Collimonas fungivorans Ter331: one gene and its partner. The protein of the gene in region 1 interacts with the protein of each later gene in a pairwise test. Links are inferred from orthologs where the notes say so. Each region holds a gene or a part of one and is shown in the gene's direction. Other genes may lie near its edges.

Region 1 (5,809 bases):
ATTTTCTCCGCTGACGCTGCGCAGCGTCACCTTGGCAAACCGGATTGCGGTTGCCCCCATGTGTCAGTATTCGGCGGAAGACGGCTTCGCCAACGACTGGCACCTGGTGCATCTTGGCAGCCGCGCGGTCGGCGGCGCCGGCCTGATCATTTTCGAAGCCAGCGCGGTGCTGCCGCAGGGCCGCATCTCGCCGCAGGATCTCGGTATCTGGAAAGACGAGCACATTGCGCCGTTGCGCCGCATCACGCACTTTATCGAGCAGCAAGGCACGGTAGCCGGCATCCAGCTGGCGCATGCCGGGCGCAAGGCCAGCGTCTGGCGTCCGTGGGAAGAACAGCAGGGTCGGGTCCATCCCGACCAGGGCGGCTGGCGCACCGACGGTCCGTCGGCGATTCCGTTCGACACTAACTACACCACGCCCAGCGCGCTCACCGTCGACGGCATCAAGGGTGTCGTCAAAGCGTTTGCCGACGCCGCGCTGCGCGCCCAGCAAGCCGGTTTCAAGGTAGTCGAAATCCATGCGGCGCATGGTTACCTGCTGCACCAGTTCCTGTCGCCGATCAGCAATCATCGGACCGACCAGTACGGCGGCACGTTTGAAAACCGCGCGCGCCTGGCGCTGGAAGTGGTGGCGGCGGTACGCCAGGTCTGGCCGGAACAGCTGCCGCTGCTGGTGCGCCTGTCGGCCACGGACTGGATCGACGGAGGCTGGAATGTGGATGAAACGGTGGCCCTGAGCCGCTTGCTGCGTGAAGCCGGAGTTGACCTGATCGACGTTTCCAGCGGCGGCAATATCGCAGCCGCCGCGATTCCGGTAGGGCCAGGCTACCAGACCCAGTTCGCGGCCAGGGTCCGCAATGAAGCCGGCATCCCCAGCGGCACGGTCGGCATGATTACCGATCCCGGCCAGGCCGAACACATATTGCGCACCGAACAGGCCGACCTGGTGCTGATGGCGCGCGAACTGCTGCGCGATCCTTACTGGCCGCTGCACGCGGCCGATGCGCTGCACGATGTCACTTCATGGGCGCCGCAATACATGCGCGCGACTTCACGCAAATCGCCGCAGCGGCCGAACGTCGACTATAGCGATAACGAATAGCGATAAGTGAGCCGGGGCCGGCTCTGCCAGAATTACGGCGCCGGCTGCCTGGCGCCTGACTTGCCGCTTGATTTGCCGAGGTCGGCCGACACCTCGGCAATCAGGCGCCGCAGCCACACCACGTCCGGCGCCACATGAGAACGCGCATGCCACAGCATGTAGAAACGCATCTTCGGCATATCGAACGGCAGCGTGAACATGCCGATCGGCCAGTCTTCGATGATATGCTCGGCAAACTGCCGGCCGGTAGTGAAAATCAGGTCCGATTTCGCCAGCACATGCGGCACCAGCGCAAAATACGGGATCGTCACCTGCACGTTGCGCTTCAGGCCTTGCTCGGCCAGGGCGACGTCAATCCCGCTGCGGTGCCCTTCAATATAGGGCGTGGGCGCCAGGTGCGGCATTTCGAGGTAGTACTTGAGGGTCAGGCCCTTCTTCGCCACCGGGTGGTCGCGGTGCATCATGCACACCACATCGTCATCGAACAGTTGCGCCAGGTGCAGATGCTCGGGCGGGTCGGGCCAGTTGCCGATCACCAGGTCGAAGCGGCCGTTTTCCAGCGCGCTGGCGTAGTCCAGGTTGGCATCCAGCGCGTGCACCATCAGGCTGGCGCCAGGCGCGCGCCGCCGCAGCTGCTCGATGATGGATGGAATCAGCAGCATGTTCAGGTAATCCGGTGTGGCGATATGGAATACCCGCGCCGTGCTGTCGGCCTCGAACGCCGCTACCGGCGCCGCGATTTTTTCTATGACTTCCAGCCCCTGCTTCGCCAGCGCCAGCAACTCCTGGCCGCGTTCGGTAGGCACCATGCCGGTCTTGCCGCGCACCAGGATGGCGTCGCCGGTCAGCTCGCGCAGGCGCTTGAGCGTATTGCTGATGGTCGGCTGCGATTGTCCCAGCTTGATGGCGGTGCGCGAGACGCTTTTTTCCACCAGCAAGGTGTGCAAGACACGCAGCAGATAGGTATCGAGGTGGTGGTTGGTACGCGATGTCATGGGCGGCGCTAGAATTAGTATAGGAATGCGAACGTTTAGACAAAAATGCGCAAGAAAATCGCACAATAAACCCCACTAGCATAACGGATATGCATAAGCATGGGTAGCCGTCGCCTGAGCACGACAGGCGCTACCTCAGGTATCGAATCGGATTAGGCTTTCCATAGGGAAATTACAGTAAAAACGAGCCTCATTAGACGACCGGTCTAATTTTGGATTAGAATGGCTAGACCATGAGAGACAAATACGACACCACCAAGCGCCACATCCTGGACGCCGGACAAAGGATCATCGCCGTCAAAGGCTTTTCCGGCGTCGGCCTCAGTGAAATCCTGAACGCCGCGGCGATACCCAAGGGCTCCTTCTACCACTACTTCGGCTCGAAGGAACAATACGGCCGGGCCCTGATGGAGCAGTACGTCGACAACTACCTGCAGGCGATGGATGAAGTCTTGCAGGTTACGCTGCAGCCGGCGCAGGAACCCGCCCGCGAACGGCTGCTGCGTTACTGGGGCCATTGGCTCGACACCCAGTCCGGCGCGGAAGCGATGGACAAATGCCTAGTGGTCAAACTCAGCGCCGAAGTCTCCGACCTGTCGGACGACATGCGCCTGGCCTTGTGCGAAGGCACGACGCAGGTCATGGCGCGCCTGGCCGACTGCATCGCCGAGGGCATCGCGGACGGCTCGCTGCGGATCGAACTGGAGCCGCAGAAGACAGCGCAGATGCTTTACCAGCTGTGGCTGGGCGCCAGCCTGCTGGCCAAACTCCAGCGCGACCGCAGCGCACTCGAAAACGCCATGGACGTCACCCTCAACATCCTGGCGCCGCCACCAATACCAAACTGAAGCGCGACACCGGTTCGCGCATTTTTTTTACCGCTCCGCCACGAGCGGATCACTTCCCAAGGAAAACACATGCTGAATTTTGAATTCTACAATCCCACCAAGATCGTCTTCGGCCGCGACACCATCGCCAAACTTAACGGCCTGGTTCCCCATGATGCCCGCGTGCTGATCCTGTACGGCGGCGCCAGCGCCCAGAAAACCGGCACCCTGGACGAAGTCAAGGCTGCGCTGGGCAAACGCGAAATCCATGAGTTCGCCGGCATCGAACCCAATCCAAGTTACGAAACGCTGATGCAGGCAGTTGAGCAAGTCCGCGCGCAAAAGATCGATTTCCTGCTGGCGGTAGGCGGCGGCTCGGTCATCGACGGCACCAAGTTTGTCGCCGCGGCGGCGAATTTTGAGGGCGAAGCCTGGGATATCGCCGTCAAGCGCGGCGCCAACATCACCAGCGCCCTGCCCTTCGGCAGCGTGCTGACCCTGCCGGCGACCGGCTCGGAAATGAACAACGGCGGCGTCGTCACCCGCAAATCGATACAAGCCAAGCTGGCTTTCCACAGCCCGCTGGTGTTCCCGCAATTCTCCATCCTCGATCCGACCAAGACTTTCACCTTGCCGCCGCGGCAGATCGCCAACGGCGTGGTCGATGCTTTCGTGCATACCGTCGAGCAGTACCTGACTTATCCGGTGCAAGGCCAGGTGCAAGACCGTTTCGCCGAAGGCCTGCTGCTGAGCCTGATCGAAACCGGGCCGAAAGTGCTGGCCGAACCGGACGACTACGATGCCCGCGCCAACCTGATGTGGGTCGCAACCCTGGCGCTCAATGGACTGATCGGCGCCGGCGTGCCGCAGGACTGGGCCACCCATATGCTGGGCCATGAACTGACCGCGCAATACGATATCGACCATGCGCGCACGCTGGCGATCGTGCTGCCGTCGTTGCTGTCGGTGCGCCGCAACAGCAAACGCGCCAAGCTGCTGCAGTATGCCGAACGCGTCTGGCAAATCACCGAAGGCAGCGAAGATGCGCGCATCGACCTGGCTATCCAGCGCACCCGCGACTTCTTCGAAAGCCTGGGCATCAAGACCCGCCTGGCGGACTATGAACTGGGCCAGGATGCGGTCGAGACCGTGCTCGGGCAGCTGGACAAGCATGGCATGACAGCGCTGGGCGAACACCAGGACCATACCCTGGCCGTCAGCCGCACTATCCTCGAAGCGGCCCTGTAATGCGCAACTGATATGCACAACTGATTTCGCCCATGCCGGCGGGCCGCCGCCGGCGCTCATTCCACTGAAGGAGTCACCCCATGCCACAAAGTAAACCTGTCGCTCGATCCCTACATGCGCGGACGCATGAGCGACGCCCCTTCTTATGCGGCACATGTCGAAATCGGCGAAGTGATGGTCGGCGGCACCGTGTCGCGGGTCGAAACTTCGGAACACGCCGATTACAAGGCCGGAGACCTGGTCCTCAGCTACAGCGGCTGGCAGGATTATGCGCTGTCGGATGGCAAGGGCCTGACCAAACTCGACGCAAAACTCGGCAAGCCATCCTACGCCCTGGGCGTGCTTGGCATGCCAGGTTTCACCGCCTACATGGGCTTGCTCGACATCGGCCAGCCGCAGCCCGGCGAGACAGTGGTGGTGGCGGCAGCCACCGGCGCGGTCGGTTCGGTGGTCGGGCAGATCGCCAAGATCAAGGGCTGCCGCGTGGTCGGCATCGCCGGCGGCGCCGACAAGTGCAAGTATGCGGTGGAAGAACTGGGTTTCGACGCCTGCGTAGACCACCGCGCCGCCGACTTCCCGCAGCAGCTCGCGGCGGCCTGTGACAAAGGCATCGATGTCTATTTCGAAAACGTCGGCGGCGCCGTGTTCAGCGCAGTCCTGCCGTTGCTGAACCTGCACGCCCGGGTCCCGGTATGCGGCCTGATCGCCAACTATAACGCCGCCGGCAAACCGGAAGGCCCGGATCATCTGCCGGGACTGATGGGCAAGCTGCTGGTACGCCGCATCAAGATGCAAGGATTCATCATCTTCGACTACTACCATCGCTACCAAGAGTTCTTCAAGGACATGAGCGGCTGGCTCGCCGCCGGCAAAATCAAGTTCCGGGAAGACATCGTCGACGGCCTGGAGAATGCGCCGCAAGCCTTTATCGGCCTGCTGGAAGGCAAGAACTTCGGCAAGCTGGTGATACGCGTTGGCGACGAATAACCTATCAGACACTCAAAAGGAATCCAGATGAAAATATTAATGGTGCTTACTTCCCACGACCAGCTCGGCAATACCGGCAAGAAAACCGGTTTCTGGCTGGAAGAATTTGCAGCTCCCTACTACGCCTTCCTCGACGCCGGCGCCGACATCACCCTGGCCTCGCCAAAGGGCGGCCAGCCGCCGCTCGACCCGAAGAGCGACGAAGCCGATGCCCAAACCGAAGCCACCGAACGTTTTCGCAAAGATGGCGCAGCGCAGGCTGCACTGGCATCGACCAGCAAGCTGTCGACCGTGCAGGCGGCATCGTACGACGCCGTGTTCTACCCGGGCGGCCATGGCCCCTTGTGGGATCTGGCGGAAGACAAGGATTCGATCGCACTGATCGAAACCATGTATGCCGCCGGCAAGCCGGTATCGACGGTATGCCACGCACCCGGCGTGCTGCGCCATGTACGCGCGGCAGACGGCAGCCCGCTGGTGAAAGGCAAGAAAGTCACCGGCTTTTCAGACAGCGAAGAAGCGGCCGTGCAGTTGACCGATATCGTGCCGTTCCTGGTGGAGGCTGAATTGAACCGTCTGGGAGGAAATTACAGCAAGCTGGCCGATTGGCAGAGCTATGCCGTTGCCGACGGCAATTTGATTACCGGACA
Region 2 (3,590 bases), 360 kb from region 1 along the record:
GCAGCAGGCTGTGAAATTTGTCGATACCGTTCACGGCGCACGCAAATGAACTTCCGCAAAGGCAAGGGTCGCGACGACCCGGAAATCAACCTGATTCCGTTTATCGACGTCTTGCTGGTAATCGTCATTTTCCTGATGGTGACTACCAGCTACAGCAAATTCACCGCGCTGCAAATCACCTTGCCGACGGCCGACGCCGACAAGGCAATGGTGCAGCCGCAGGAAATCAACGTCGCTGTCAGTCCGCAAGGGCAGTACGCGGTCAACAATGTCCAGGTCTCGTCCAAGGATGCGGCATCGCTGGCGCTCGACCTCAAGAATGCGGTGCAAGCTGACGGCGCCAAGGGCGACCCGGTGGTGATCATCAACGCCGACGCCATGGCTACCCACCAGACCGTGATCAACGTGCTGGAAGCGGCGCGCCTGGCCGGTTTCGACAAGATCACGTTTGCTGCCCAGACTAGTGGCCACAAATAAGCCTTCGCTGGAATCGGTCCTGAGCGCTGCCTGGCAGCGGCGCGGTTTTTTAGCATGCCTGTTATGGCCGCTGTCACTGTTGTTCGGGCTGCTGGCGACGCTGCGCCGCCGTTTGTACGCTGCCGGCTGGCGGGCCAGCACGCGCCTGCCGGTGCCGGTGATCGTGGTCGGCAACATCTTTGTCGGCGGCACCGGCAAGACGCCGCTGACGATCTGGCTGGTGCAGGCGCTGCGCCAGGCCGGTTACGTGCCGGGCGTGATCTCGCGCGGTTATGCCGCGCAGTCCGGCGACGGCCAGCCTGCCGTGCAACAGGTAACTGCGACATCGCTGGCGGCCGAAGCAGGCGACGAGCCTTTGCTGATCGCCGCCCGCGCGCAGTGCCCGGTAGTGGTGGGCCGCAACCGGGTGGCTGCCGCCGAAGCGCTGCTGCAGGCCCATCCCGAGGTCAACCTGATCCTGTCGGACGACGGTCTGCAGCACTACCGCTTGCAGCGCGACATCGAAATCGTGCTGTTCGACGCCCGCGGCGCCGGCAACGGCTGGCTGCTGCCGGCCGGGCCGCTGCGTGAACCGGCAAGCCGCCGCCGCGACTTTACCGTGGTGAATGCGGCAACCATGCCGGCATCCATGCCGGCCTCGGCGATCCGCATGCAGCTGGTGGGCGAGCAGGCCGAGCAGCTGTGCGATCCGCGCCGGACCAGGACGCTGGCCAGCCTGCAGGACCCGGCCCTGCGGCTTGCCGCGGCCGCCGGCATCGGCAATCCGCAGCGGTTTTTTTCGATGCTGACGGCGGCCGGATTGCGCTTCGAGGCGCTGGCCTTGCCTGACCATCATGACTTTTCCGACAACCCGTTTGCCGCGCTCCAGGCCGAGATCATCCTGATAACTGAAAAGGATGCAGTAAAATGTCGGCAAATAGAAACCATCAGGAACGATCCGCGCATCTGGATCGTTCCCGTGACGGCGCAGATCGATGCCGCGCTGTCACAACAAATTCTGGAGAAACTCCGTGGACATTCGACTGCTTGACATCCTGGTTTGCCCGATCTGCAAAGGTCCGCTGCATTACGACAAAAAAGCCCAGGAACTGATTTGCAACGCCGACAAGCTGGCTTATCCGGTGCGCGACGGCATCCCTATCATGTGGGCCGACCAGGCGCGCGACCTGAACAGCCCGGCCGCGCCGGCTGCAGCTCCTGCGGCATAGGCGGCGGGTATCGTGATTGTCGTGAGCTCGAACAAGTCTTTCACCGTCATCATCCCGGCGCGGCTGGCGTCTACCCGTCTGCCTAACAAGCCGCTGGCCGACATCGGCGGCAAGCCGATGATCGTGCGCACCGCTGAGCGCGCCGCGCTATCCGGCGCGGCGCAGGTCATCGTGGCGACCGACCACGCCGAAATCCTGGCAGTCTGCGCCCAGCATGGCATCGCCGCGCGCCTGACGCGCGCCGACCATCCTTCCGGCACCGACCGCATTGCCGAAGTGGCGGCGGCGCTGGGACTGGCGGCCGATGCCGTGGTGGTGAACGTGCAGGGCGACGAACCGATGATCGAGCCTGAGCTGATCGCCGCTACCGCGGCGCAGATCACCGGCGAGGTGCCGATGGCGACCGCGGCGCACGCGATCGACTCGGCAGTGGATGCCTTCAATCCGAATGTGGTCAAGGTGGTCTTGAACCAGGCCGGGCGCGCGCTGTATTTTTCGCGGGCGACGATTCCCTGGCACCGCGACGGCTTTGCACAGTCGCGCGAGGATTTGCCGGCGGCCTATGTGCCGCTGCGCCATATCGGCCTGTACGCCTACAGCAATGGTTTTTTGCAAACCTATCCGACGCTGGCGGTGTCGCCGCTGGAACAGATCGAGGCGCTGGAGCAGCTGCGGGTGCTGTGGCACGGCTACCCGATTGCGGTGCACATTGCGCCGGCCGCGCCGGCAGTCGGCGTGGATACGCTGGAAGACCTGGAGCGGGTGAGGCGTTTTTTCAGCGCTCTATGAAGAGCCAAAGTGTCGCGCAGGCGCCTGGAAATTATCGTTGAACCAACAGAAATAGTGCCGCAGACTGGCTGTTTGGTAAAATTGTATGGTAAGTTTCATGCAAAGATAGCGCGGTACAAATAAAAGCATATCGGAGACGTCGCAGCAAACCCAGCAACCATTGGGCGCGCCGTCGCCACAATCAATTCACAAACTCACCTTAGGACTTTAACATGCGCCTCATCCTTTTAGGAGCGCCTGGTGCCGGTAAAGGCACGCAAGCGACTTTCATTAAAGAGAAATTCAACATCCCGCAGATTTCCACCGGCGACATGTTGCGCGCAGCAGTCAAGGCCGGCACTCCGCTCGGTATCGAAGCGAAGAAGGTGATGGACGCAGGCGGCCTGGTGTCCGACGACATCATCATCGGCTTGGTCAAGGACCGGCTGAAGCAGTCGGATTGCGCCAACGGCTACCTGTTCGACGGCTTCCCGCGCACCATTCCTCAGGCCGACGCCATGAAGGACGCCGGCGTGAAGATCGACTATGTGCTGGAAATCGACGTTCCCGACAGCGCCATCATCGAACGCATGAGTGGCCGCCGCGTGCATCTGTCGTCCGGCCGCACTTACCATGTCAAGTTCAATCCGCCCAAGGTGGAAGGCAAGGACGACATCACCGGCGAAGAACTGATCCAGCGCGACGACGACAAGGAAGAAACCGTCAAGAAGCGGCTGTCGGTGTATCACGAACAGACTGAAGTGCTGGTCAACTATTATGGCGACTGGGCCAAGGCCGGCCTGCCGGGCGCTCCCAAGTACCGCAAGATCGCCGGCGTCGGTCCGGTTGAGCAAATACGCGACAGCGCATTTGCGGCATTGGAAGCATAAGAAAAAGCGGACTTCGGTCCGCTTTTTCTTTTGGCCAACAAAATAATTTAGAATTCGTCAGGGAAACAGTAAAGCAGCAAACCAGCCCAACGCCTCTCCGAGAACAAAAGGGCAGCGAAAAGAAATGCATTACGCAGTATTGGCCGGCAGCCACCCATTTGGGAAACATGGCTGCAGGTGAAATGGTGTAGTTGTCTTACTTTGTCGTGAAGCCGTACCAAAAAACTGGAGGAGTCAACATGGCATT

The links.
Region 2: the proteins of CFU_RS07840 (region 1) and kdsB interact in binary tests that used the Escherichia coli proteins (3 or more experiments, as listed by UniProt). The link is inferred for Collimonas fungivorans Ter331 from one-to-one orthologs.

What each region holds. Positions count from the first base shown.
Region 1 is NC_015856.1:1,787,422-1,793,230, reverse strand. The notes cover bases 1,146-4,137. They hold CFU_RS07840 (TetR/AcrR family transcriptional regulator), read left to right. Parts: upstream 1,146-2,330; coding sequence 2,331-2,945; downstream 2,946-4,137. Other genes in these bases: CFU_RS07835 (iron-containing alcohol dehydrogenase), read left to right, coding at 3,015-4,137; CFU_RS07845 (LysR family transcriptional regulator), read right to left, coding at 1,146-2,097. Also shown: CFU_RS07850 (NADH:flavin oxidoreductase/NADH oxidase), read left to right, coding at 1-1,102; more of CFU_RS07845, read right to left, coding at 1,135-1,145; more of CFU_RS07835, read left to right, coding at 4,138-4,172; CFU_RS07825 (type 1 glutamine amidotransferase domain-containing protein), read left to right, coding at 5,187-5,809. UniProt on the Escherichia coli protein: Involved in response to both electrophiles and reactive chlorine species (RCS). Represses the transcription of the nemRA-gloA operon by binding to the NemR box.
Region 2 is NC_015856.1:1,430,132-1,433,721, forward strand. The notes cover bases 693-3,590. They hold kdsB (3-deoxy-manno-octulosonate cytidylyltransferase), read left to right. Parts: upstream 693-1,706; coding sequence 1,707-2,474; downstream 2,475-3,590. Other genes in these bases: lpxK (tetraacyldisaccharide 4'-kinase), read left to right, coding at 693-1,507; CFU_RS06310 (Trm112 family protein), read left to right, coding at 1,488-1,685; adk (adenylate kinase), read left to right, coding at 2,687-3,343; CFU_RS06325 (sodium-translocating pyrophosphatase), read left to right, coding at 3,583-3,590. Also shown: CFU_RS06295 (MotA/TolQ/ExbB proton channel family protein), read left to right, coding at 1-49; CFU_RS06300 (ExbD/TolR family protein), read left to right, coding at 46-477; more of lpxK, read left to right, coding at 464-692. UniProt on the Escherichia coli protein: Activates KDO (a required 8-carbon sugar) for incorporation into bacterial lipopolysaccharide in Gram-negative bacteria.